Linked DNA regions of Lentisphaera araneosa HTCC2155. The protein of the gene in region 2 interacts with the protein of the main gene of each other region in a pairwise test. Links are inferred from orthologs where the notes say so. Each region holds a gene or a part of one and is shown on either strand. Other genes may lie near its edges.

The links.
Region 1: the proteins of LNTAR_RS17170 (region 2) and LNTAR_RS08220 interact in binary tests that used the Escherichia coli proteins (3 or more experiments, as listed by UniProt). The link is inferred for Lentisphaera araneosa HTCC2155 from one-to-one orthologs.

What each region holds. Positions count from the first base shown.
Region 1 is NZ_ABCK01000006.1:286,805-297,994, reverse strand. The notes cover bases 4,200-7,125. They hold LNTAR_RS08220 (uracil-DNA glycosylase), read right to left. Parts: upstream 6,048-7,125; coding sequence 5,352-6,047; downstream 4,200-5,351. Other genes in these bases: LNTAR_RS25405 (DUF2760 domain-containing protein), read right to left, coding at 6,663-7,125; LNTAR_RS08215 (site-2 protease family protein), read right to left, coding at 6,019-6,609; LNTAR_RS26570 (VF530 family protein), read right to left, coding at 5,007-5,318; LNTAR_RS08230 (voltage-gated chloride channel family protein), read left to right, coding at 4,200-4,999. Also shown: LNTAR_RS25410 (sigma-70 family RNA polymerase sigma factor), read right to left, coding at 1-1,198; LNTAR_RS08235 (endonuclease MutS2), read left to right, coding at 1,329-3,704; more of LNTAR_RS08230, read left to right, coding at 3,704-4,199; more of LNTAR_RS25405, read right to left, coding at 7,126-7,256; LNTAR_RS08205 (adenylate kinase family protein), read right to left, coding at 7,259-7,867; LNTAR_RS08200 (3-deoxy-D-manno-octulosonic acid transferase), read left to right, coding at 7,994-9,280; LNTAR_RS08195 (DNA recombination protein RmuC), read left to right, coding at 9,283-10,710; LNTAR_RS25400 (DUF389 domain-containing protein), read right to left, coding at 10,723-11,190. UniProt on the Escherichia coli protein: Excises uracil residues from the DNA which can arise as a result of misincorporation of dUMP residues by DNA polymerase or due to deamination of cytosine.
Region 2 is NZ_ABCK01000019.1:8,143-19,253, forward strand. The notes cover bases 3,391-6,237. They hold LNTAR_RS17170 (type I restriction-modification system subunit M), read right to left. Parts: upstream 5,633-6,237; coding sequence 4,148-5,632; downstream 3,391-4,147. Other genes in these bases: LNTAR_RS17165 (AAA family ATPase), read right to left, coding at 3,391-4,067; LNTAR_RS17175 (HEAT repeat domain-containing protein), read right to left, coding at 5,900-6,237. Outside these bases: LNTAR_RS17150 (HamA C-terminal domain-containing protein), read right to left, coding at 1-907; LNTAR_RS17155 (restriction endonuclease subunit S), read right to left, coding at 909-2,117; LNTAR_RS17160 (RloB family protein), read right to left, coding at 2,114-2,800; more of LNTAR_RS17165, read right to left, coding at 2,802-3,390; more of LNTAR_RS17175, read right to left, coding at 6,238-6,718; LNTAR_RS17180 (hypothetical protein), read right to left, coding at 6,715-7,965; LNTAR_RS17185 (beta clamp domain-containing protein), read left to right, coding at 8,157-9,554; LNTAR_RS17190 (hypothetical protein), read left to right, coding at 9,649-10,128; LNTAR_RS17195 (RecB family exonuclease), read left to right, coding at 10,128-10,961; LNTAR_RS17200 (DUF2787 family protein), read left to right, coding at 10,992-11,111. UniProt on the Escherichia coli protein: The subtype gamma methyltransferase (M) subunit of a type I restriction enzyme. The M and S subunits together form a methyltransferase (MTase) that methylates A-2 on the top and A-3 on the bottom strand of the sequence 5'-AACN(6)GTGC-3'.

The DNA.
Region 1 (11,190 bases), on a different replicon or contig from region 2:
AGCATTTTACTGCTGTTGGACGACGCAACTTTTTCAGTGCCGAAGTCTCAATTTGTCGAATACGCTCACGTGATATACCAAATTCATTAGCAATATTTTCGAGTGTATGATATTCACCATCGGCTAAACCAAAACGCATACGCAAAATTTCTTGCTCGCGCTCATTGAGGATATCAAGCATAGCCACCAAACTTTCATGCAGTTGCTTTTGTTCCACTTCAGCATCAGGCAAGACGTCATCATCATTACTCACGATGTCGCCAAGTTCACCCGTATGCTCTTCCGAAACAGTTGTTTGCAAAGAAATGGGCTGTTGGCACATGCGTTTAAGGGAGCGGATCTTAGCAGGACTTAATTCCACAGCCTCAGAAACTTCATCAATCGTTGCTTCGCGACCAAATTTCTGAAAGAGCTCGCGTTCTGTACGATAAATCTTATTAACTTTCACCATGATATTGGCTGGGAGCTTCATCGTACGAACTAATTCAGTTCGTGCACGAGAAACGGCCTGACGGATCCACCAAGTCGCATAAGTTGAAAAAGTGTAACCAAAACTAGCATCGTATTTTTCTACCGCTGAAACGAGCCCGATGTTGCCTTCTTGAATTAAATCGAGAAAGCCTTCTTGGGAATTTGAGTACTTTCGAGCAATTGAAATAACCAAGCGCAAATTACCTTCCACCATGGCATTGACCGAATTTTCCATACGATAATAAGATTTGCGAAAACCATCGGCAAAAGGCTTCTTGAGTGATTCTTCTAAAATAAAACAATCCTCGAATTCTTTTTGCTTAAATTTCTCACTCATATCCGTGTAAAATGCCACGGAAAATTGTAAGTCACGTATTTTGTTAGCTAAGACTTTGTAGATCAAAGAGTTTTCTTCAGGATCATGTCCCTCGCTCTGTTCTTCTGTATTCGAAAGATATTCTACCACATCGGCTACGGAGTAATCACTTGAACGTTCGCCAGTAAAATAATGCCTCTTACGCCCCGCGTGATCGTGGTAACCTTCATTAAGTAAGAGTTCTCTGACGAGTTTGGGAAAAGCGGCGAGTAGTTCATTCAAATGAACGCGTGATTCACGGAAATTAGAAGAGTAATAAACCTCTTCTTCACTGGTTAATCGTGGCAGGTTAGCCACGTTCTGCATATAAGCAGAGATTGTATCAATTCCAGAGTAACTCGAATAAGACATATAACTCGTTTTTTAACTATTTGTTCTGTTAAGCTAGCTTAACAATAGGGGAAAGCAAGACCCATACTCATCTTGAAGTGCTTGTTTTGCGTTTTACATTGCCACCTCAATTTCAACAATAGTTATATGTATGAACCAACACAGTCAACAAATCCTGGAATTCCCTGAACTCTTAAACTGGATTGCCTCTTACGCAAGAAGCACTTCGGGCCAAGAATCTATTGCCCGTTTGCAACCCAGCACAGCCAAAGTCCCCCGTCGACAAAAACTCTATCGCGACTTTGATGCCGTCACTCAATTGATCCCAGAAGGCATTCCCTGCAGTAATTTTTCGCTCCCAGATCTTACTGCTCTCAACGCAGTGGATTCATGGATTGAGCCCGATGAAATCATTCAAGTCCGAAGCTTCATCACTTATTCAGCGCAAATGTATGCTTGCTTCAACAAGGAATCACTCAAAACTTTCGATAGTATTCGCGAACTCCATGAACGCATCCTGCCCTTTCGCGAACTTCGCGATGAATTCAATAAAATTTTTGATGCGAAAGATCAAATCAAGGATAGTGCTTCCAAGGAACTCGCCAGCATCCGCCCAATGATTCGCAAATGTGAAAAAGCGATCAAAAACCGCTTAGATTACTACTTAAAGAATGATAAAAACGACATATTCCAAGATAAATACATCACCTCGCGCAACGATCGTTTTTGTGTCCCTTTGAAGCGAGATCAAAAAAGTAAGCTCAAAGGAATTGTACACGACGAATCCGCCACGGGCCAAACAATTTTCATTGAGCCCGAATCCATCGTTGCTTTAGGCAATGAGCGCGCCGGCATGCTCAGCGAAGAGCGCAAAATCATCCTTAAAATCATCCAGGAACTCTGTGCCTCAATTCGTTCCGAGATCCCCGATTTAATGAATGCCTTTAAGTCACTCACCCTCTGCGACCAGTGTTTTGCCGTCCAGGCTTGGGCCGAAGAAGTCAAAGCACGTTTCCCGCAAACAGGTAAAACATTCAAGTTAATTAATGCACGCCACCCTCTACTCTTTAAAACTCTCAAAGAGCAAGGTCATGAGGAAAACTTAGTCCCCTTGAACATGGAACTTCCTTCTGACCTAGGCACCCTCGCCGTCACCGGTTCAAATACTGGCGGTAAGACCCTCATCCTCAAAACAATTGGCTTAATTAGCATCATGCACCAAAGTGGCTTGCCAGTTCCACTTAATGAGTTTTCTGAACTGCCACTTTTCGAAGATATTTTAGCGGATATTGGTGATGAACAATCCATTAGTCAAAATCTTTCAACTTTCTCTGCTCACCTAAAATCTGTCAGTACCATTCTTAAGCTGGCTCGAAAAAAGAAGAGCCTCGTACTTCTTGATGAACTGGGTTCGGGAACTGACCCCGTCGAAGGCGGTGCCCTGGGCAATGCTATCCTCATGAGTCTCGCCAAGAGTGAATCATTGACCCTTTTAACGACTCACATTGGTTCCATCAAAGTTTTTGCCCAAGAACAAGAAGGCATGATGAATGCTGCGGTACGTTTTAATCGTCAGAGTCTAAAACCTGAATACATTCTCGATATTGGTATCCCTGGCGCCAGTCACGCCATCGAAATCGCTCGCAACCATGGATTACCCCACGATATCCTAAAAGATGCAAAGAGCTTCCTCTCCGACAAAGAACTCAAGCTCGAGAACGTCATCGGCAAACTGCAAAAGCAACAGAGTCAGATGCAACAAGATGCTCGCGAAGCTCGCAACAGTCGCGACACAGCTTTAAAAGAAGCTGCGAGCGTCCAAGAAGAACTCACCACTCTACGTCGCGAACGTAAAGATATTTTGCGACAAGCGCAAAGAGAAGCGGAGAGCATCCTCAATAATGCGCGAAGCCAAGTGGAAAAAGTCGAGCGCAAACTCAAAAAACACCAGCCTGAAGCAGACATTAGCGATCTTCGCAAACAGGTCATCCAAAAACGCGATGGCTTGCGCACGGCTCTCGATAATAACCAAGCTACTCCCGTTGAGCCCATCAAGGATCAAGAGCTCAAAGAAGGCGATAAAGTCTGGGTCGAAAAACTTCAAAGCCACGCCAAAATCATTAAAGTGGAGAAACGTGGCAAACAATTCCTACTCGATGCGGATGGCATGCAAATTGCCGTTAAACGTAGTGAACTAGGCACGGCTGAATCAGTTCCTGAAGTTAAAAAACCAAAGGTCAAGCAAGCTAAGCAGAGTTATCGACTGACAAATAATGTGTCCATGGAAATTAAACTTATCGGCATGTACGCCGAAGCTGCCTTGCGTGAATTGGACACTTGGCTCTCCTCAGCCTACGGCAGTAATCACGATCAAGTGAAAGTCATTCATGGTCGTGGCTCAGGCCAACTCAGACGTGCCGTACACAAACACCTTGCCTCACAAAAATATATCCAACGCTTCTACTGCCCCGATCTCTCCGAAGATCCCGCAGGTGACGCCGTGACTTGGGTCGAATTTAAACGCTAATGAAAAAACAACTCACCAGCCAATTCAGAGATGCAGGTCACTTAGCGAAGTGGCTTTTCATTTCAATTATTGTTGGCCTTTTGGTGGGATCTGCCGTCGCTTGGTTTCTCATGGGCTTGGAATGGGCCGGGAATTTTCGCGATAATCGCATGTGGATCCTCTGGCTTCTACCCCTTGGAGGTTTGTGCATTGGCCTCATTTATCACTACCTTGGGCAAAATGTTGTCAAAGGCAACAATCAGCTCCTAGATGAGATCATTCAACCAAAAAAAATCATTCCACTACGCATGGCTCCACTCGTGGCCCTCGGCACAATTGCCACTCACCTTTTTGGTGGCTCAGCAGGACGCGAAGGTACGGGTGTGCAAATGGGTGGAGCTATTGCCGATCAGTTCAGCCAAATCTTTAAACTCGACAAAGATGAACGACGCATCCTCATTATTGCGGGGGTCGCAGCGGGTTTTTCCGCCGTATTTGGCACCCCTTTAGCAGGGGCCGTTTTTGCTTTAGAAGTCTACATCATTGGTCGCGTGCAGTACCAAGCCATTTTGCCCGCTTTTCTTTCTGCGATTATTGCCGACCAAGTTTGTGTTCAATGGAAATACCCTACTGTGGTCACCCACACCCACTACCTCCACCCTGAAGCGCTTGCTCTTAGTCCAAGTACACTTTTCTATACTTTCCTTGTGGCCATTCTCTTTGGTTGGACTGCGATGCTTTTCTCCAAAGCCAACCATTTTTGGAGCGATCTTTTTTCCAAAAAAATCTCCTACCCACCCCTACGTCCCTTTATTGGTGGCATTGTTCTTGCCCTTGCTTTTTGGGCTCTTGGTCAAACTTCAGTTGATTTTACTAAATACGTAGGTCTGGGCGTTCCTGTCATTGAAGAGTCCTTCACTCAAAGAATGATGCCCTATGACTTTGCCCTAAAACTGCTCTTCACTTCTTTCACTCTCGGAGCTGGTTTCAAAGGCGGAGAAGTGACTCCACTCTTTTTCATCGGCGCCACTTTAGGTTCAGCGCTCTCATTTATCATCCCCTTACCCCTAGCTCTACTCGCGGCCATTGGTTTTGTCGGCGTCTTCTCCGGTGCAACAAATACACCGATTGCCTGCACACTCATGGGCATCGAACTCTTTGGAGCCCAAATCGGCATCTACCTGGGTTTATCCTGTGTCGTCGCCTACATCTTCTCAGGACATTCAAGCATCTATAGTTCTCAGATCTTGCACCACGTCAAACACCCCAGCCTCAAAGACGATCAAGATAAGACGCTTAACGATAGTAATAAATAATCTAAGTTTATAAAAAAGTGATCTCGTAGAGTTTTTCGACTTTTTTGCGGGCCCACTCATTTTTGCGAAGGAATTTAAGGCTCGACTTCATGGAGGGATCGTGATTGAAGCAACGGATTTCGATACGTTCTCCGAGGCCTTCCCAACCGTAGTATTCCTCGAGATTGATGAGCATAATTTTGAGTGTCACCCCATCCATGGGATTCTTTTTTCTCTCCCCATAGACGAGCTCATCGAGCTCTACTTCATTGAACTTTTCAGGTACTATACCATCAGCTGTTTTTTCTTCACTGAGCTTATTTTCATCAGTATTATCCATACATTAGTCCTTTTATAAAAATAAGTTTAACAACTAAAACAATAGCTGCTCGAGGCGCCAATCAATCGCTTCTTGCTTAGTCGACTCTAAATATTTATTGATTTTTGAAAAGGGTTTTGATCCAAAAAAGCCACGGCTTGCAGAAAGTGGTGAAGGATGAACCGATTCAATAATGAGATGCTTTTGCGCATCGAGCAAATCTTTGTGACTCTGTGCATGAGCGCCCCAAAGAACAAAGACTAGATGCTCACTTTGCTCCGACAAACTCTTGAGAACTTGTGCGGAAAATTCTTCCCAATGACCTTTTGAGTGCGAGCCTGGCTCACCATCACGAACTGACAAACTGGTGTTGAGTAAGAGTACCCCCTGTTGAGCCCAAGGACTTAAATCACCATCTAAAGCAGGAGAGATACCAAGGTCGGAATCGAGTTCTTTATAAATATTTCTTAGGGAAGGAGGAATCTTTTCACCACGTGGAACTGAAAATGAGAGGCCCATTGCCTGATTGGGGCCATGGTATGGATCTTGCCCCAAAATGACAACTTTCACATCTTTAAAATCGCAATAATCAAAAGCTTTGAATAAATCTTCTTGCTTGGGGTAAACGCTATACTTTTCACGTTCGGAATCTAAAAACTTTGCGAGCTCCGCAAAATACTTTTTATCAAGCCCAAGGGCCTTTTGCCAATCTGAACTAAGTTTATCGACGAGCATTGGGGTTCGCTGCATTATAAGAACGCCAAGCCAAATACCCCGCCATTACGGCTAGAATCAAGAAGCCACTGATGTAGGCATAAGCAGCACAACCAGCTGCCGTAACAAAGGAAACTTTATCAATAATTTTCTCATTGACACTGCCCTTTTTCCAACCAATGAGTGTACTGAGAACTTCCGCGCCGTCGAGAGGACGAATCGGTAGTAGGTTCATAAGATTTAAGAAGATATAAACTGTAAGGTGCATGGTTAATAAGGCGTGGACTAAGGCAGGCAAGTTAGGTATTTGCAAGAGGCCAAAAAATAAACCGGCGAGCACCAAACCCGTACCGGGACCAGCAAAGCTAATCACAAAGCGCTGACGGAAATCGAGGCGTTTCATGCTTTGCCAGATGGTTACTCCACCCATGCCGTGAATCTCGATCCGTGGCTGCATTCCATACCAACGAGCAAAAAGAGCGTGGCCTAATTCATGAGTGAGTATGGCGGTAAAAAGTGTAATAAACCACAAAACAGAAATCATTAAATTGGCTCCATCTGGGCCATTACCCCACATAAGGGCAAGAAAGCCAATCAAAAAGAAAAAGCTGTTCCTTACCTTAATCGGCAACTTGAACAGGGAGAACTCCATTAGACATCTACCTCAGAAGGGCAAATAACAGATGTGTCGGTATCTTTTGATCTTTCGGGAAGTGAGAGTGCAGAAGCGACCCAACCTTTATGAACGAGTGAACCCTTGAAAGGCCCTTCACCGCTCACCTGACCACTGAGACTATACTTAGCTGGGTCATAGGCTTTCGGCACTTCTACTTCATCGCCTTCCGCAGAGTCGACGAGAGGCTGAACTTTAAAGTTCTTTTCTAAAACTTTTGCACAGCCTTCGTGGATCTGACGCACTGCAGCTCCAACTTGTTCATCGCTATAAGGACCTATGTCTTCTTTCAAGAAATCGATCAGGCGGCCTTCGCGCTGGAGCAGTGTAAGCGTATAAATAGCATCGCTACGGTCATTTTTTGAATTGGCAGCTTTGAGTTCATCTTTGAGTTGAGTCACGGTATTCTTTTCAGAATTGAGCTCGCCCTCTAATGCCCCTACTTTGCCTTCCAAATCTTTGACTTGAGTATCCTCAATAAGCTTACCACCGCAAGCTTTCTCCCAAAGTTCCGCTTTCTCTCCATCGCCAAGGATAGAGAAAAAAGCTTTAAATGCCGTTGCGAGACCCATAATTAAGCTTCTGCAGGACTTTGATTAAGAACGTCGAGTGTTCCGTCGAGTACGTTGCGGAAAACTTCGAGAGGAGTTTTTTGCGCATCAAACTCAGAAATAATTGCGTCGTCATAGTGCTCAAGAACCACTTGCGTTTTTTCGCGGTACTGAGCCAAGCGATTTAGGACAATTGATTTATCTGCATCATCGGCACGCTTTTCGATTTTTGCGCGCTTCGCTAAACGCTCAACGATCTCGTCATCATTGGTGATTTTGAGTGAAATGATTTTTACCACATCAACATACTTATCGAGGATCTTGGCCTGCTCTGCTGTACGGGGCATGCCATCGAGGAAAATGTACTGAGTTGAAGGATCAAATTTATTTGTGTCAATGAGTCCCTGCATGTAACGCCAGAAAATTTCGATTGTCACATCATCAGGAACGAGCTTGCCTTCGTTCGCGTAGCTATAAAATACTTTACCATTAGGACTTTCCGGAGGAAGACCGCGAAAGATGTCACCAGTTGAGAGGTGGTAGTTAGCGCTAACATTCGTTAATTTAGCACCTACTGTACCCTTACCAGCACCGGGAGGGCCGAACAATAAAATAGCTTTTGGCTTAGACATCTTTAATTCCTTATGATTTCATTAGATAAATAATTGTAAATAAGCCCGAATTTATGCCCTAATAGAATTTGTTCAAATGAATTAACTGCCAATATTAAGTCTAAACAGAATTAGGTTCTTCCCTACATGACTTTCATCCTCTACAACGCTCTCGTCTCGGTCTTCTTGATCCTTTACTCACCGGTTCACATCATCCGTCTTATCATGGGGAGTAAATATCGCGAAAGTACCCTACCTCGTTTGGGCTTTCAAAGTTATCCTAAAGCCGACAAAAGCAAAAAGACCTACCTCATTCACAGCGTCTCTGTGGGTGAGACTCAAGTTGCTGGCACACTTGCCAGTGAGTTCAAAGCCGAAGATCCCAACTGCCGAATTTTTGTCTCTACTGTCACCGAAACGGGGCAAGCCGTGGCGTCTAAACTAAAAGATGTAGATGGCCACTTCTATCTTCCCTACGATCTTTGGCCTTTGACCAACAAAATTTTCAAATATATTCAACCCGACGCCGTCATCATCGTCGAAAATGACTTATGGCTCAATTACCTTCACGGAGCCAAAGTACGCGACATCCCTTGCTATCAGGTCAATGCCAAACTATCCGCCTCGTCCCTGCGATCCTACAAAAAATTTGCTAAGTTTGGCCAACTTCTCTTCGAACCCATGCACCACTTTTTTGTTCAGTCAGAGACTTTTAGAGAACGTTTTGAAGAAATGGGCATCGCCAAGGACAAACTCACAGTAAGCGGCAACATCAAACTCGACTCCAATCCTCCCTTTCTTAGTGAAAGTGAACTAAATGATTTCAAAAGCTCCCTCGGTTTGCAAGACACAAGCCTTAATCATTGCCTCATCTACGGTTCGACTCACGCCGGCGAGGAAGAATTAGCCCTCGAAACTCATAATAAACTCAAAAAGAATTTTCCCGAATTACAGACAATCATTGTTCCACGTCACCCTGAGCGCTTTGATAAAGTTTGCGCTATGCTCGAAAAATCCGGTGCAAAATTTTCGCGAGCTTCGCAAATAAGAGATGATCAAGCTGCTGAAGATATTCTTGTGATCGACATGATGGGTGCATTAATGAAAGCTTATCAAATCGGCACCATTGGAATTGTCTGTGGAAGTTTTACTGGAAAAGTTGGAAGCCACAATTTCCTCGAGCCCTCGTTTTACAAGAAACCCTTTGTTTTTGGCCCTCATACCTATTCACAACCCGGTTTCTACCAACTCTGCAAACAGGCCAATGCAGGTTTGCAATGCACTATGGAAGAGTTAAGCGAAGAACTCGACAAGCTTTTGCGAGATCCGCAAAAACAACTTGAGATAGGAGAATCGGGATATAAGATCATTAGTGCCGCAAAGGGTGCCGTACATCACACTGTCGAAGTCATCATCAAAGAACTAGAAGGATAAATATGGAAATTGTCTACGCATTACTGGGCTTAATTATTGGAGCTGCCATCATGTTTTTCCTCAAGAAAGATTCAGGTACCTCAAGAGAACTAGAAATTGAACTGGAAAAGCTTCGCGATCAGGCCAAAAGTACAGCTGAAAAAGAAGAAAAGATCCAAGTCCAACAAAATGAAATAAGTACGCTCAGAGCTGAAGTCGCCAGCTCAACGAGCCTCTTGAACGAACGCCAAAAACTCATTTCCCGCTTTGAAGACGAAGCACAAAAATCGACCTCTCAGCTACAGGAAATCATCACCCTCAATGCGACTTTGAAAACTCAAATGCAAGCCGATCGCACCCTCCATGACGAAAAACTGCAGTCACTCAAGGCTAGCAAGGAAGAACTCAGTCGAAACTTCAAAGAAATTGCCAATAAAATTTTTGAAGAACAAAGTAAAAACCAAAGTCAAGCCAACAAAGAGAAGCTCGACCTCACACTTAAACCACTGAAAGAGCAGATCCATACTTTTTCAAAGCAAGTTCAGGACTGCTACAATAAAGAAGCCAAAGAACGTTTCTCCCTAGAGAAGGAAATCAAGAGCCTCAAAGAACTCAATACCCGCATGAGTGAAGATGCCCTGCAGCTCACCAAAGCCCTAAAAGGCGATTCCAAAGCTCGTGGAACTTGGGGCGAGCTCATCCTGGAACGCGTCCTCGAAGCCTCTGGCCTTCGCAATGGCTCTGAGTACTTCACTCAGGTCACTGAGACTGCCGAAGATGGCAAACGCTACATGCCTGATGCCATCGTTCATTTGCCCGATGAAAAGCAGATCATTATTGACTCTAAAGTTTCTTTAGTCGCCTATGAGAAGTATTGCTCTTCTGCTGATGAAGATGAACGTCTCACTTTGCGTAAAGCTCATTTAGATTCAGTCAAAAATCATATCAAAGAACTCTCAGATAAATCCTACGAAAATTTGCCCGGCATTAATTCTCTGGATTACGTCTTGCTCTTCATGCCAGTGGAGGGTGCTTTCCGCCTCGCAGTGGAAGCTGACGAAAAACTCTTTCTCGATGCCTATAAGAAAAACATCATGCTCGTGAGCCCCTCCACCCTTCTCATCACTTTGCGTACCATCAGTAAAATTTGGCAGTTCGAAAATCAAAACAGAAATACGCAAGCTATTGTCGATAAGGCAGAAGCCCTCTATTCAAAATTTGTTGGTTATGTAGAAAGCTTTCAAAAAGTCGGCAAGGGCATTGAGCAGGCTCGCAAAGCTTACGATAGTGCTGAAGGCCAACTGATGACCGGAAGAGGCAACCTCATTCGTACTTGTAAAAGTTTGGAAGAACTCGGTATCAAAAGTAAAAAGGCTATGCCCAAAGAAGTACTGCATAAAGCTGACATGGACTTTTCAAGTCCAGAGCTGATTGAAGAGAACTCCAAATAATTAGGTAAGACTCTACTTAATAAATTCTAAGTTTTTGGTCATCACAAATTCTGGCCAGATACTGACGACAACTTTGCGTTTAAGTTCCTTGCTGAGTAAAGCTTCGAATTCATCAATGATGACTCGGTCGGGAACATGGCCAACTTGAACCCAGATCCATACGCTCAGGCCTTCTTCTTTTAAATCCTTGTAGCTCACTTTTGTCACGTTGGTGATTCTGTATTTTTTCAAAACTGGATCCGTCATGCCCACAAATTCTTCGCGGTTGGGAAGTGAACTATCGCTTACTTTTTTAACCACATATTTCACCAAGCGTGAGCTCAGAGGGATACACAAAAGGGTCATGCAAAAGATAAGCAATAGATAAAGGCGCTTAACCAACTTATTGGCTGACTGATCTGGGCGAGCTCGTATACCCGCTGCAAAGAAAGTGAGTGCCGAGCCTAAGACAATGCAGATAACGTTAGTAATGAATAAAAC
Region 2 (11,111 bases):
AGGGAAAAGGAACCAGAAAAGCATGTATATGAAAACTCGATAAATCTGTATGTTTGGTGACTTGTGTTTTTATTGATGATACCCAACTATCAACCCTCTCATTAAGCTCTAGCTGCAATTCTGGAATTGATTTCTGGTTTGGTTTATTAGGATAATGATCAACATCGAATCCAATTAAACAGACACCTCGATAATTTAATTTGTTAAAGTTCCTGTGATCTTTATCAAAATAATCAAGTATTGCATCCTGTAATTTGTCATCAGCTAAGTCTAGGTGGTCACTTATTAATTGAATATCTCTTTCTTGTGGAGACTTCTGACTGTTTTCACTTATTAAAAAAGGTGCAAGGCTTTCAAAGCAACTCGATAGTCCTTTGCCTAAGTCTGCATACAACTTTGATTCCCCCCAATATAAGGCAAGGCAATCTGCTTCCTTATCATAATCCACATGTACACCATCAGCTCCATTATAATGAAGCTGAGAATTTGTTTTTAATGGCATTTTACAAATGAGTTGTGGAAGATTCAAAACTTTTTGGACAAGTGTATACAGCAGTAGTTCACCTCCTTCTCCAGTTTTCACGACATCTGCAAAAAGGCCTTTAGCTTTGGTCTGTAGTTTCATAAGGCTCGCAGTACTGCCTGTCGTCATCAGCTCTTTTTTAGCTTTTTCTATTTCACTTCTAGGAATCGAATAGTCAACTATCAAATTTACGATATAATCAACTAAATCAGATACTCTAGGACGCTTGTTACCGTCAAGTTGGATAAAATGAAAATGTGATTCTGTTTTTGTCCCATCGACTTCTCGTGATTGACATACGTGATCTATGTATGCAGAAATATCACCAGGGGATTTACGTACGAGTCGACTGATCGCTTTTGAAATATCATCACTGAAGTCCATCTTACAGCTCTCCCTTAAAGGCTTTTTGCATGAGGGCGTCGAAGTTGTCGTCGAGTTCTTTGAGGCTCTGCTGCATTTGGGATTTGGAGGATTCTGTCTTTTTGGCAATCTCAGCAAATTGGTTTTGGAGTTCGATCGGAGGAATAGGTAACTTTATTGTTTTTAAATTCTTTTTAGAAATATTGGGCATAGAGCCAGCCGCACCACTTGCTAAAGCTTGTACTTCTTTTCTTTGCCTTTCATTCACCAATAACTTCCACATATAGATAGAATTGACTTCCGCACTAGCTTTGAACTTAAATCTAAACATTAAGTCTGACATCATTAACTGTGGTCTGGTATCCCACACATAAGCACAAGCAGCCACTAACTCGTGGGTATTTTTACGGCTGAACAATAAGTCTCTAGGCTGAATTTCAATATTTGATTTAGTCTCCAGGCCCGGCAACATAGCTTTATTCTCTTCTTCTTTGTATTCACAGGTGGTTAATGCGCCTAACTTCATAACACCCCATTCATCCAATGTGGCAGGCCAGGTTTCACATTTAGGGCTCCAGCCACCATCAATGTTATCTAATAGTTCATCGAATATAATTTTGTCCCAACCTTTGGGATTGGTGACGGGGTCGCCAAACATGCTGAGAAATGTGGATTTGAGGAATTCGTTGCATTGGGAGATGGCCTCGCGGCGCTTCTGGCGTAGTTCATCCGCTTTGTCGAGGATGGCCGCAATGCGTTTTTGCTCTTCCAAAGAAGGAAGGGGGATTTTTAAATCATCAAGATGTTCATTTTTGATGTTATTTATATTGGCGCCTTCAGCTAAAGCTTTAATAGATCGTTTATAACCCTGTGACTGAAAATAAAAATGAAAAAATCGTGGAAATACTTTTTTAGTATCCGGACGTAATACTTTACAAAATGCCCCAAATGAGCTGGAGGTAGAATCTAAAAAGCTCCCAGCCTTGCCAACGAGGTTTAAACTACCGCTGGAGGCACATATAAGTACATCGCCTTTTTGTAACAACTGATGTTCTTTGATTACTTCAGATTTTACATAAACAAGCTTATCATAGTTAAGAAAACCTTCATTAATGTTATTAGCCCTCATAACGGGTGTATACCTTTCAGTAGGCTCGTCTACTACATCATTTTTTTTATACGAGACGCCCCTTATTTGTGAACTAATATCTCCAATTAGAACTCTGTTCATTTTACACTCCGGTGAGAATTAAGTTTCTGAACCAACTTGTGGATACCGGTAGCGGGATTCGTACTGGAGTATGGTGTACCCTCATCATGATCTTCTTTAGCTTGAAGCCAGAGACGCTCGGCGCGTTGGATAGCGAGTTCTTCATCTCCACCATATTCACGAATCAATTGAAAGAGGTTTTTATTTTTTCCTTCTCGTACGTAATTAAAGCCGAAGATAGCGCTGAGTTTTTGATAAATAGCTTCACGTGGTAAAGATACTGAGATCTCTTCAAAATGAAGTAATACCCAGAGTTCAAAGCATTCATTTGACCAGGCTAATTCAAAACCTTTGGCCTCTGCTGATTTGATCGCATTATCAAAGTGATGCGACTCAAAACTATCACGATCCATTACGATCCATACTTCGTCGGCTTCCTGATCACTTGCTTTGAGCTTATTATCTTCCTGTTCGGCCCATTTAACCAGACTGAGGGTATTGCGTCCATCTCCTTTCGGAACAACAACAATATCACGCGGTAACTGATTCTTTATTTCTGCAAAATAATTTGGTTCAGTCTCCTGACCTTCACAAGCTATTAGGTAACGCTTGCGTATTTCCATCCGTCGATAGCCACGCTTTTGCTTTTTCGCTTTCTCCCGAAGAGCTTTTTTTGATCCTGCTACCTTCCCCTTTTGAGCCATTCTACATCTCCTCGTCAGAAAACTGCTTAATGAACTCCAATCCACCCATAAAGGGAATCGCACCATAACGTCCGATCAAATAATCTTTCTCAAAACTGGCATCCTTACGAACTTTGACTTCGGCTAAACTATAGAGTTCAGTGGCAGAAATATTATTCTTTTCCGTGAAGTATATCTGATCACGGCGAAACTGTCGTGACGCGAGTAAGTTGGTATCATGCGTAGCGAAAATAAGCTGAGCCCCTTTGTTATTGATCTGAGGATCATGAAACATACGTATGATATTCAAGGTTAGCTTGGGGTGTAAGCGTGCATCCAATTCATCAATGACTAAAACCTTGCCATTGGTCAAGGTATCGTGTAATGGTCCCATGAGATGAAAGTACTTTTGTGTACCCGCTGACTCGCCTCCGCTGAGTGGGATTTTTACGCTGCCGCATTTTTTACCTTTATCATCGTAGCGACTGCGTTCAAAGAAAAGAACTTTTGTTTCGAGTAAATGCTGTTTGATTTTTTCAGGAAGGTCATGCGGCAAACGCTCTTCAGTTAACTCTTCATCTACAATAGTTTCAATACCCAAACCAATTTGGTTCAAAGAATCTAAAACAAGCTTACGATTAGAGTCATTTTCAATAAAGCTCGATGTATAGCCGCTGTAATTATCATCGTTGATACCTGAGATAACATTAAAGTTTCTAAAAAAAGTCAAAACCTCTTTTGAGACGGCACCATTGAACTGAGCACAAACAGATAAGAATAACGCATTGTCACGGGTTTTATCCTCTAGGTCTTTGCCTTCTTTGAAAGATTTGGAAACTTCAATAATTTCATTATCCCGTACGAATAATTCACGCTCTTTGCGTTTTTTCTCGGGTAAGACATAAAGCCATTCACCAACTATACTTTCTCTGTTTAATTCAAATCCATAACGGTATTTTGAAGTTCCAATTAGAAATTCGACCTCAAAAAATGAGGGGTCTTCGCCTTTCTCATCACCGAGTAAAAAAGGGACTAGATCTTTGACTTTATCGCCTTCTTGATTCCGGATAGAATCACGAACATAATTTTTGCAAAAGGACATGGCTTCAATAACATTTGATTTGCCTGAGCCATTCGCGCCATAAATCACTGTTGACCTAAGAAGCTTGTTCTGTCCCGAAACAATTACATTATCTTTGAGTTCACTTACTTGACCCATAGACTGCATATCTAAGGTCACAGGCTCTTTAATGGAGCAAAAATTCCCAACTGTAAAACTAAGTAACATACTAAAAAACCTCTTTAATTATACTTTAAAGTATGCAACGAGATATTAAAAACAAAGTCTTTTGAGAAAAAAACTCATATTTACTTATTTTTTACCATTTCCCTTAACTCGGAAACACCGGCCACGATATCTTTTTCCAATGAGTCTATACGATCGAGAATGATCTCGGGTTCATCGTACTGAACTTCTTCGTAGACAATTTCTTTGTAGCGGTTGATTGAGAGGTCATAACCGTTTTCAATAATTTCTTCTTTGGGAACAAAGAATGACTGTGCCGTCCTGGACTGGCCATCCTGGCCATTATTTCGTTCGTGGAAAGATTTAATAATATCAGGAAGATCGGAGCCTTCGATAGGAGCACGTTTATCATCGAGGCTAAAACCATCATTCTTCATATCGTAGAACCAAACTTTGTCGGTGCCACCTTCATCAGTTTTTGTAAAGAGCAAGATAGCCGTACTCACACCAGCATAAGGTTTGAACACACCTGAGGGCATAGAAATAACGCCTTCAAGGTTTTGTTTTTCGACAAGCTGTTCACGAATTTGTTTATGCGCTTTAGACGAACCAAAGAGAACGCCATCGGGAACGATCACTGCACAGCGTCCACCGAGCTTGAGCGAGCGGATCATGAGGGCGAGAAAGAGTAGTTCAGTCTTTTTGGTTTTGCACATGGCGAGCAGCGACTTGGAGCAGGCTTCAAAATCCAATGCTCCTTTAAAGGGAGGGTTAGCGAGAATGAGTGAGTAACTATTTTCATCTTTATTTTCTTCACCGAGTGAATCGCGGCGATCGATATTGGGGTTCTCAACTCCGTGCAGCATCATGTTCATCGCGCCAATACGCAGCATAGTGGAGTCCATGTCGTGTCCGTAGAACATCTCATTATTGAAGTGATGATTAAGCGCGCCATCAGTAAAAATTTCTTTGTGATTATTACGCAGGTAATTATTAGCTGAAACCAAGAAGCCACAACTGCCCGAAGCGGGATCAATTATTGTATCCTGAGGTGTAGGACGCATGAGATCAACCATGAGATCAATAATGTGTCGGGGCGTACGGAACTGCCCGAGTGTGCCTGAGGTAGCAATCTTGGATAGCAAGTATTCGTAGATATCGCCTTTGGTGTCGCGATCCTGCATGGGGATTTCATCGAGCATTTCCACCACGCGCTGAAGCATCTTGGGAGATTGAACCTGAAAGAGTGCATCGGTCATGTAGCGTGAGAACGCCGAATCATTATCGCCATGTAGATTTTTAATGAACTGAAAAATACCGGGATTAGAGTCGTCTACTCGCGTAAATAAAGAAAACATTTGTTGCGCTTCGAGTTCTTTGAAAGCGCTCCAACGTAGCTCACGCTGATCATCAGAATATACCGGTGCATCTACGGGTAAGTCCAACATGGACGCCGTGGCTTCCTTGGTGGATTGCAGCTCATCCAAGCCTTTTATAAAGAGTAAGTACGTTAGCTGCTCCACAACCGTGAGTGGATTGCTGAGTCCGCCTTCCCAAAACACATCCCAAATACGATCAATCTTATTTTTTATCTCACCCGTAATCATAACACTTCCCGTAAAATTATTAATTCTTTAGATGGGAGGGAGCCGAACAAAACTCTTATCATAAACACAGGGGTAAACCATATGCTCGTACGACAGAACCTCCCGCCGATTTATTTTTACGCTAAGGTACTGGACAGTTACCTGAAATCAATAGGAGTGCTCTTCAGTTCAGCAGAGTTAAAACGAACTCACGTGTATGCGCTGTGAACTCCGTAGTCCTTGAACAAGCAAGTGTTTTTTAATCCCACGCCTGCGAACCCATGAGGTTTATTTTTGAGCACAGGCCTTAAGGCTTCTTTCAAGTTGTGCTTCCATGCGGGCATCGTCATCGAGATTCAGGCTTTTTTGTAAATCGATTAAAGTTTCATTTAAACGGGGATCTGCTATAAGTTCGGCAGCTTCAAGGCTGAGAATCCCAACCGAGTCCAATTGCCATTCCTCTAGCAAGGCACTCACAACTCTTTCATCACCTCGTTCAGCCAAACCGACCAAGGCTTCACCACGCGCCTCATCATGAGGTTCATCTAAGGCCTCGAATAAAGCCTGACGAATCTCAGGTGTATCGGTTTCAATTTGTGAGCCCAAGCCAAAGATGGCCCAATTGCGAATATCTTCATCGGAATCTTTGCTCAATGTGATGAGAGCGGCAATCGCACCCGGATCTTCATATCTGCTTAGTCCATGTACCACGCCATAGCGTACGTCCTCGCTTTCATGATCCACAAGTTTTAGGAGGTCAGGTATGGCACGAGCATCATGTCGGTGACCGAGTCCGACTGTAGCACAATAGAGAACTTCAGTGTTCTCATCTGACAAGAGCGACAACAGCACATCTACGGTTTCTTTATAAAATGCCTTTTTCTCCCAGTCGAGCTGAGCGAGTACATCTGCACCTGTGGCGCGATCCCAGCGGTCTTCACTTTGGCAATATTCGAGTCCCAGGTCAAACTCCTCTTGGCTGCTACGGTAATGAACCGTAGCCAAGCTCGTAGAAGAATCATCATCCTCAATCTCGGAGCGGTATAGCTGTATAATTTCACGACTTGATCGTGGGTCAGATTTATACTTTTCATTAAATTGACTCATTCAGCTTTTTCCTTGAGCGCATCCGCTTGTATCTGATTATTAAGTTCCGTTATTCGTTTTTTGTATTTCTTCAGCTTAGGTTCCAATCGAGATATTTCACGCTGCAGGTACAAAACTTCACGTTCCAGAGGCTTAAACAGAAGCTCATTTTCTTCGGTCAACAGTATTATCTCTGTTTTTGCGTTTTGGATATGATTTTTAAATATGGCTATTTGTTGATCACGGATTTCTTTAGCCTTATTATCAATTGAGTCATTGTCTAAAATTTCTTTCAGGCCTTGCTCATAATTAGCCAGCTTCTTCTCCCAGTCCTTTATTTGCCCACTAGGCCACGGAGTATTATTAGAAACTTGCTGCTCTGCTACGAGATTGTCGAAGGGACTTAAAACATCGATAACTACTTCACCCAATAATGCCCGCCTTGATTCCCCTCCGTATTTGCTAAGACCAAGACTTTCCGAATACACCGATAATTTGTGCGAACGCCGGTCTTCCCAAAAATGCCGATGCTGAAGATCGCCTAGGTTAGTTCTAGCGATATTTAAAAAGACCTTTTCACCAATTTCAATGACATACTCACCATCGCAGATATGATCTGACCAACCTATAGTTACTGATCGTTTCCTTGCCTCCTTTAATTCAGTTTCCAGGTCTTCGAGAATTTCAGCTGACACTTCCTGCTCTTGCGCCCATGTATCATCTGTCATCTTGATTTTTAAGTCATCACGATGCTTGAGTTCATGCTTGAGGTGCTCAACTTCAATTTTTAAGCGCAGTTCACGTAGCTGAATGGCAAAATCCAAATCAAAACCTGCAAATCTCCTCTCATAACTCTCCGTTATACAAAGTGATAAATGGAATGAATAATCATCGTATTGCTCATATTTATTGATCGAATCGACGCACGAAACCTGCTTCATTAGTTTTTCTGATTTATATAGTAAACACCGTAGCTGTTCGGAAAAGTCTTCTCGTATCTTAGCTTCCTTTTCAGTATAATCTTGATTTTTTTTGGCCTGCGCCAGCTCCTCCGCAGTTAGAATTTCGATAACATGCTGACCAGTTCGAGCACGATACGAATCGAATGAAGCACGCTTGTGAAAGATTTTATTCAGCGCCTTAAGTTTTTTTTCTCGATCCATAGAGGATGTGCCTCTACCTGAAACGATAAATTGTTTACCCGCAATCGAAACGATATGGTCATAGATTTTACAGATATGTTGCCCCCATGCAGGATCAATTTCCAATTCTTTCTTTGCTCTACCCATGATTTTTCTTCCCGTGTTTTTTTAAGAAATAAACATGATGAAACTCGAAACCAAAAATGTAGCTCATGCCAAGTCACATATATATCACTCCTATGAACTAACTATTTAGTTATGCGGCCTCTCACGCTTTTGGGCGTAAGAAGCTTTTATTTAAACAACAGGAGTAAGATATGATTCAATTTAAGTACAATGAACTGCAACAAATTAAAACCAATTTTGCTCGAGTACTCAGCAAGAGTAGTAACAAATTTCTCAGTCAGGTTTGTGTCGAAATTTTTGCTAAGGGCTTTCAACTCACGGCAACTAATCTGAGTGAAACGCTTGTGTACCGTTCTAAAGAACAGGGGGGTACGCCGAGTGAATTTCTCATTAGCCCCGAGACACTCAAAAGAATCGTTGCGGGCATGAAACGTGGCGACTCAGTGGTGCTTCGTTATGAAGAAGAAAAACTTCAAGTGAAATTCTCTAATGGGATGAGTTTAAGCTATCTCACGATTGATTCAGTCAATTACCCCGAAACATTAAGTGAACTCAAATCAACTGAGGGCTTAGATGCAAGTGATTTAATTGTTAATTACCGTCGTGCATACAACACAGCATCGACTGATCCGGCTAAAGATGTGCTCAATAGCATTTTCTTTGACTCGGAGGCACATAAGCTTGTGGCTACTGATGGTCGGCGCTTATTAAATATTAAAACTGAATTACAAGTTAAGCAAGATACCCTCATTCCTCTAACGAAGGTGTTGAAAGTCTCTAAGATTTTCGAAGAGGAGAGTTTAATCAAAGTGGATCATAAAACGATTCAGATTGCGAACTCATCCTGGTTGTATCAGTGTCAGCAAGTTGAGGGGGGGTATCCAAACTGGCGAACGGTCGTTCCCGAGAGCTACGAATCGACAATTGACTTAAGTGGCTGCGAATTGGCTTTCTTTTGCGACACTATTCGTCAGCTTCAGTCTGATAAAGGTGAGCATAGTCTACATTGGCATGACAATAAATTAATCTTTGCGGTGAACGATGAAAGTGGTCAACGCGCCGCAAGTATTGTTGGTGCTCAAAGTAATGACTCACCCAAGTCTTTTGCAGTCGATCCAAACTTCTTATTAGATGCATTAATTGCAGCTCATGGAGACGTCCAAATTCATCTTACCGATGCTAGTTCTCCGATCTGTATAAGTTCATCCAATACCCAAAGTGTAATCATGCCGAAGCGTGGATCCGACTTCAAAGTTATTAAGGCGCACATTCAAGAAAAGTATGGCGCGCCAAAAGCTAAAGAAACTTCAACAAAAACAATTCAACAAAAGGAAAATCCCATTATGAATGAAAACACAGAAGTAAGTGCTATTGAAGAGATTAATCAAACGATTGAACATCTCCTAGAAATCCAGGCTGAGGCTAAGTCCAAGGCTGATGAAGCGCACAAGTTGATCCGTGACTCTCAAGCCGGATTAAAATCATTGGCGCGCCAGCTCAAAGCCTATGAGAAAGATACTCTAAAGAAACTCAAGGAGTATCAGCAAACTCAGGTCCTGATTAGTAAACTGCAAAAAGTAGCCGCTTAGGTATTTGCCAAAGCATTCAATTAATCAGTATCAACTAAGCCGGTAGGATCATCACGATCCTATCGGCTTTTTATTTAAAAAAGGAAAAATCATTATGTTAAAGATCAATATCAGTTTTAGTAAAAAGGTCCCAGGCCAAGAACAATATAGCTCTAACTCGTTTTATGGCAGTCTTGAAAAAGACATCCCTGAAAACCTAAGTAATCATGAAGTTCAACAAGCCTTTCGTGATGCTTATGAATTACTTGAAAATACGGTTGAACAGGAAATTGCGCATTATGCTAATAAGCAAAATATCCCGCTTAAACACCCTGTAGCTCCACAAGTTAACTCAACACTAGCGACACAAAATGCAAAATCAGGGCGTCAGTACTCAGGAGTCCAAAATACCCCGTCACAAATATCTCAAAAGCAAGCAACGTTTTTAAATCGTCTTGGTGCCGAGCGTGGATTAAGTCAAGAACAAGTCGATGCTATGGCCTTGAATCAATTCGGTGTCGAATCCATTTGGAAGATCTCTAAGAAGCAGGCGTCACAGCTCATTGAACAGCTACAGAATCAGAGGGCTGCTTAATGAATACTGAACTTAACTTTGCTGAATTGCGCAAGGATCCCCACTGGAGTTTTTCCGCACTGAATTCGATCCTCAATATTTGTTCGATGCAGTATGCTTTTGGTCGTATCTATAAGGAGATACCAGAGTTCGTGCCGATGAATTTAGTGTTCGGCAAAGCTTTTCATCGAGGAGCAAGTTATCTCTATAATCTGCATAAAGATATGCAAGAACCCGAGGAGAATGAGTTGAATGACTTTTTCGCTCACGCTCTTCAGACTGAGGTTAATGACTCGCGCTTTGATGTGCCTCTTGCCGAAGGTAAGGAAATCGATGATTATATATTGAAGGGTCAGGAGATGCTCCAGGCCTTAGCCGAGAATCTTGATCCCGATGATGAAGTTGTCGATACTGATGTTCCCTTTAGGGTCAATCTGCCTGGTTCAAAACCACTCATCGGTGAGTTTGATGCCGTGGTGGAGAACAAGGGACGTATTATTATTGTGGACTTTAAGACTTCCGCCTCCAAATGGCCTGCGATTAAATGCCATAAAGACCTTCAAGCGACGGCTTACTTGTACGCTTTGCGCCAGGGGATAGATAGTCGTGAATCGCTCTTTAGATACGACGTTATCACCAAGGCTAAGACTCCGACTGTAACACGCTACATGACCAATCGTACTCAAACGGATTTTAATCGTTTCATCCAGTTGGTGCATATGGCAGATAGAGTCGTTGAGCAAGAGATGTACTACCCACATGAAACTAGCTTTGCTTGTGGCGGATGTCAGTACTCTGGAGCTTGTACTTCTTGGCAGACTTGTCAGGCGGGAAAAGCTCAGCAAGTGGCATGAGTATTTATCAAAAAAAATAAGGACGATCAGATGAATATCCAAAATTTGTTATTACCCATGAACAAGAAGCTCAATGAAATTCTAGCGGCGATTATTATTGACAATGATCTCGGGCGAACAGCTTTTACGCTGAATTTTCGCGACCCAAGC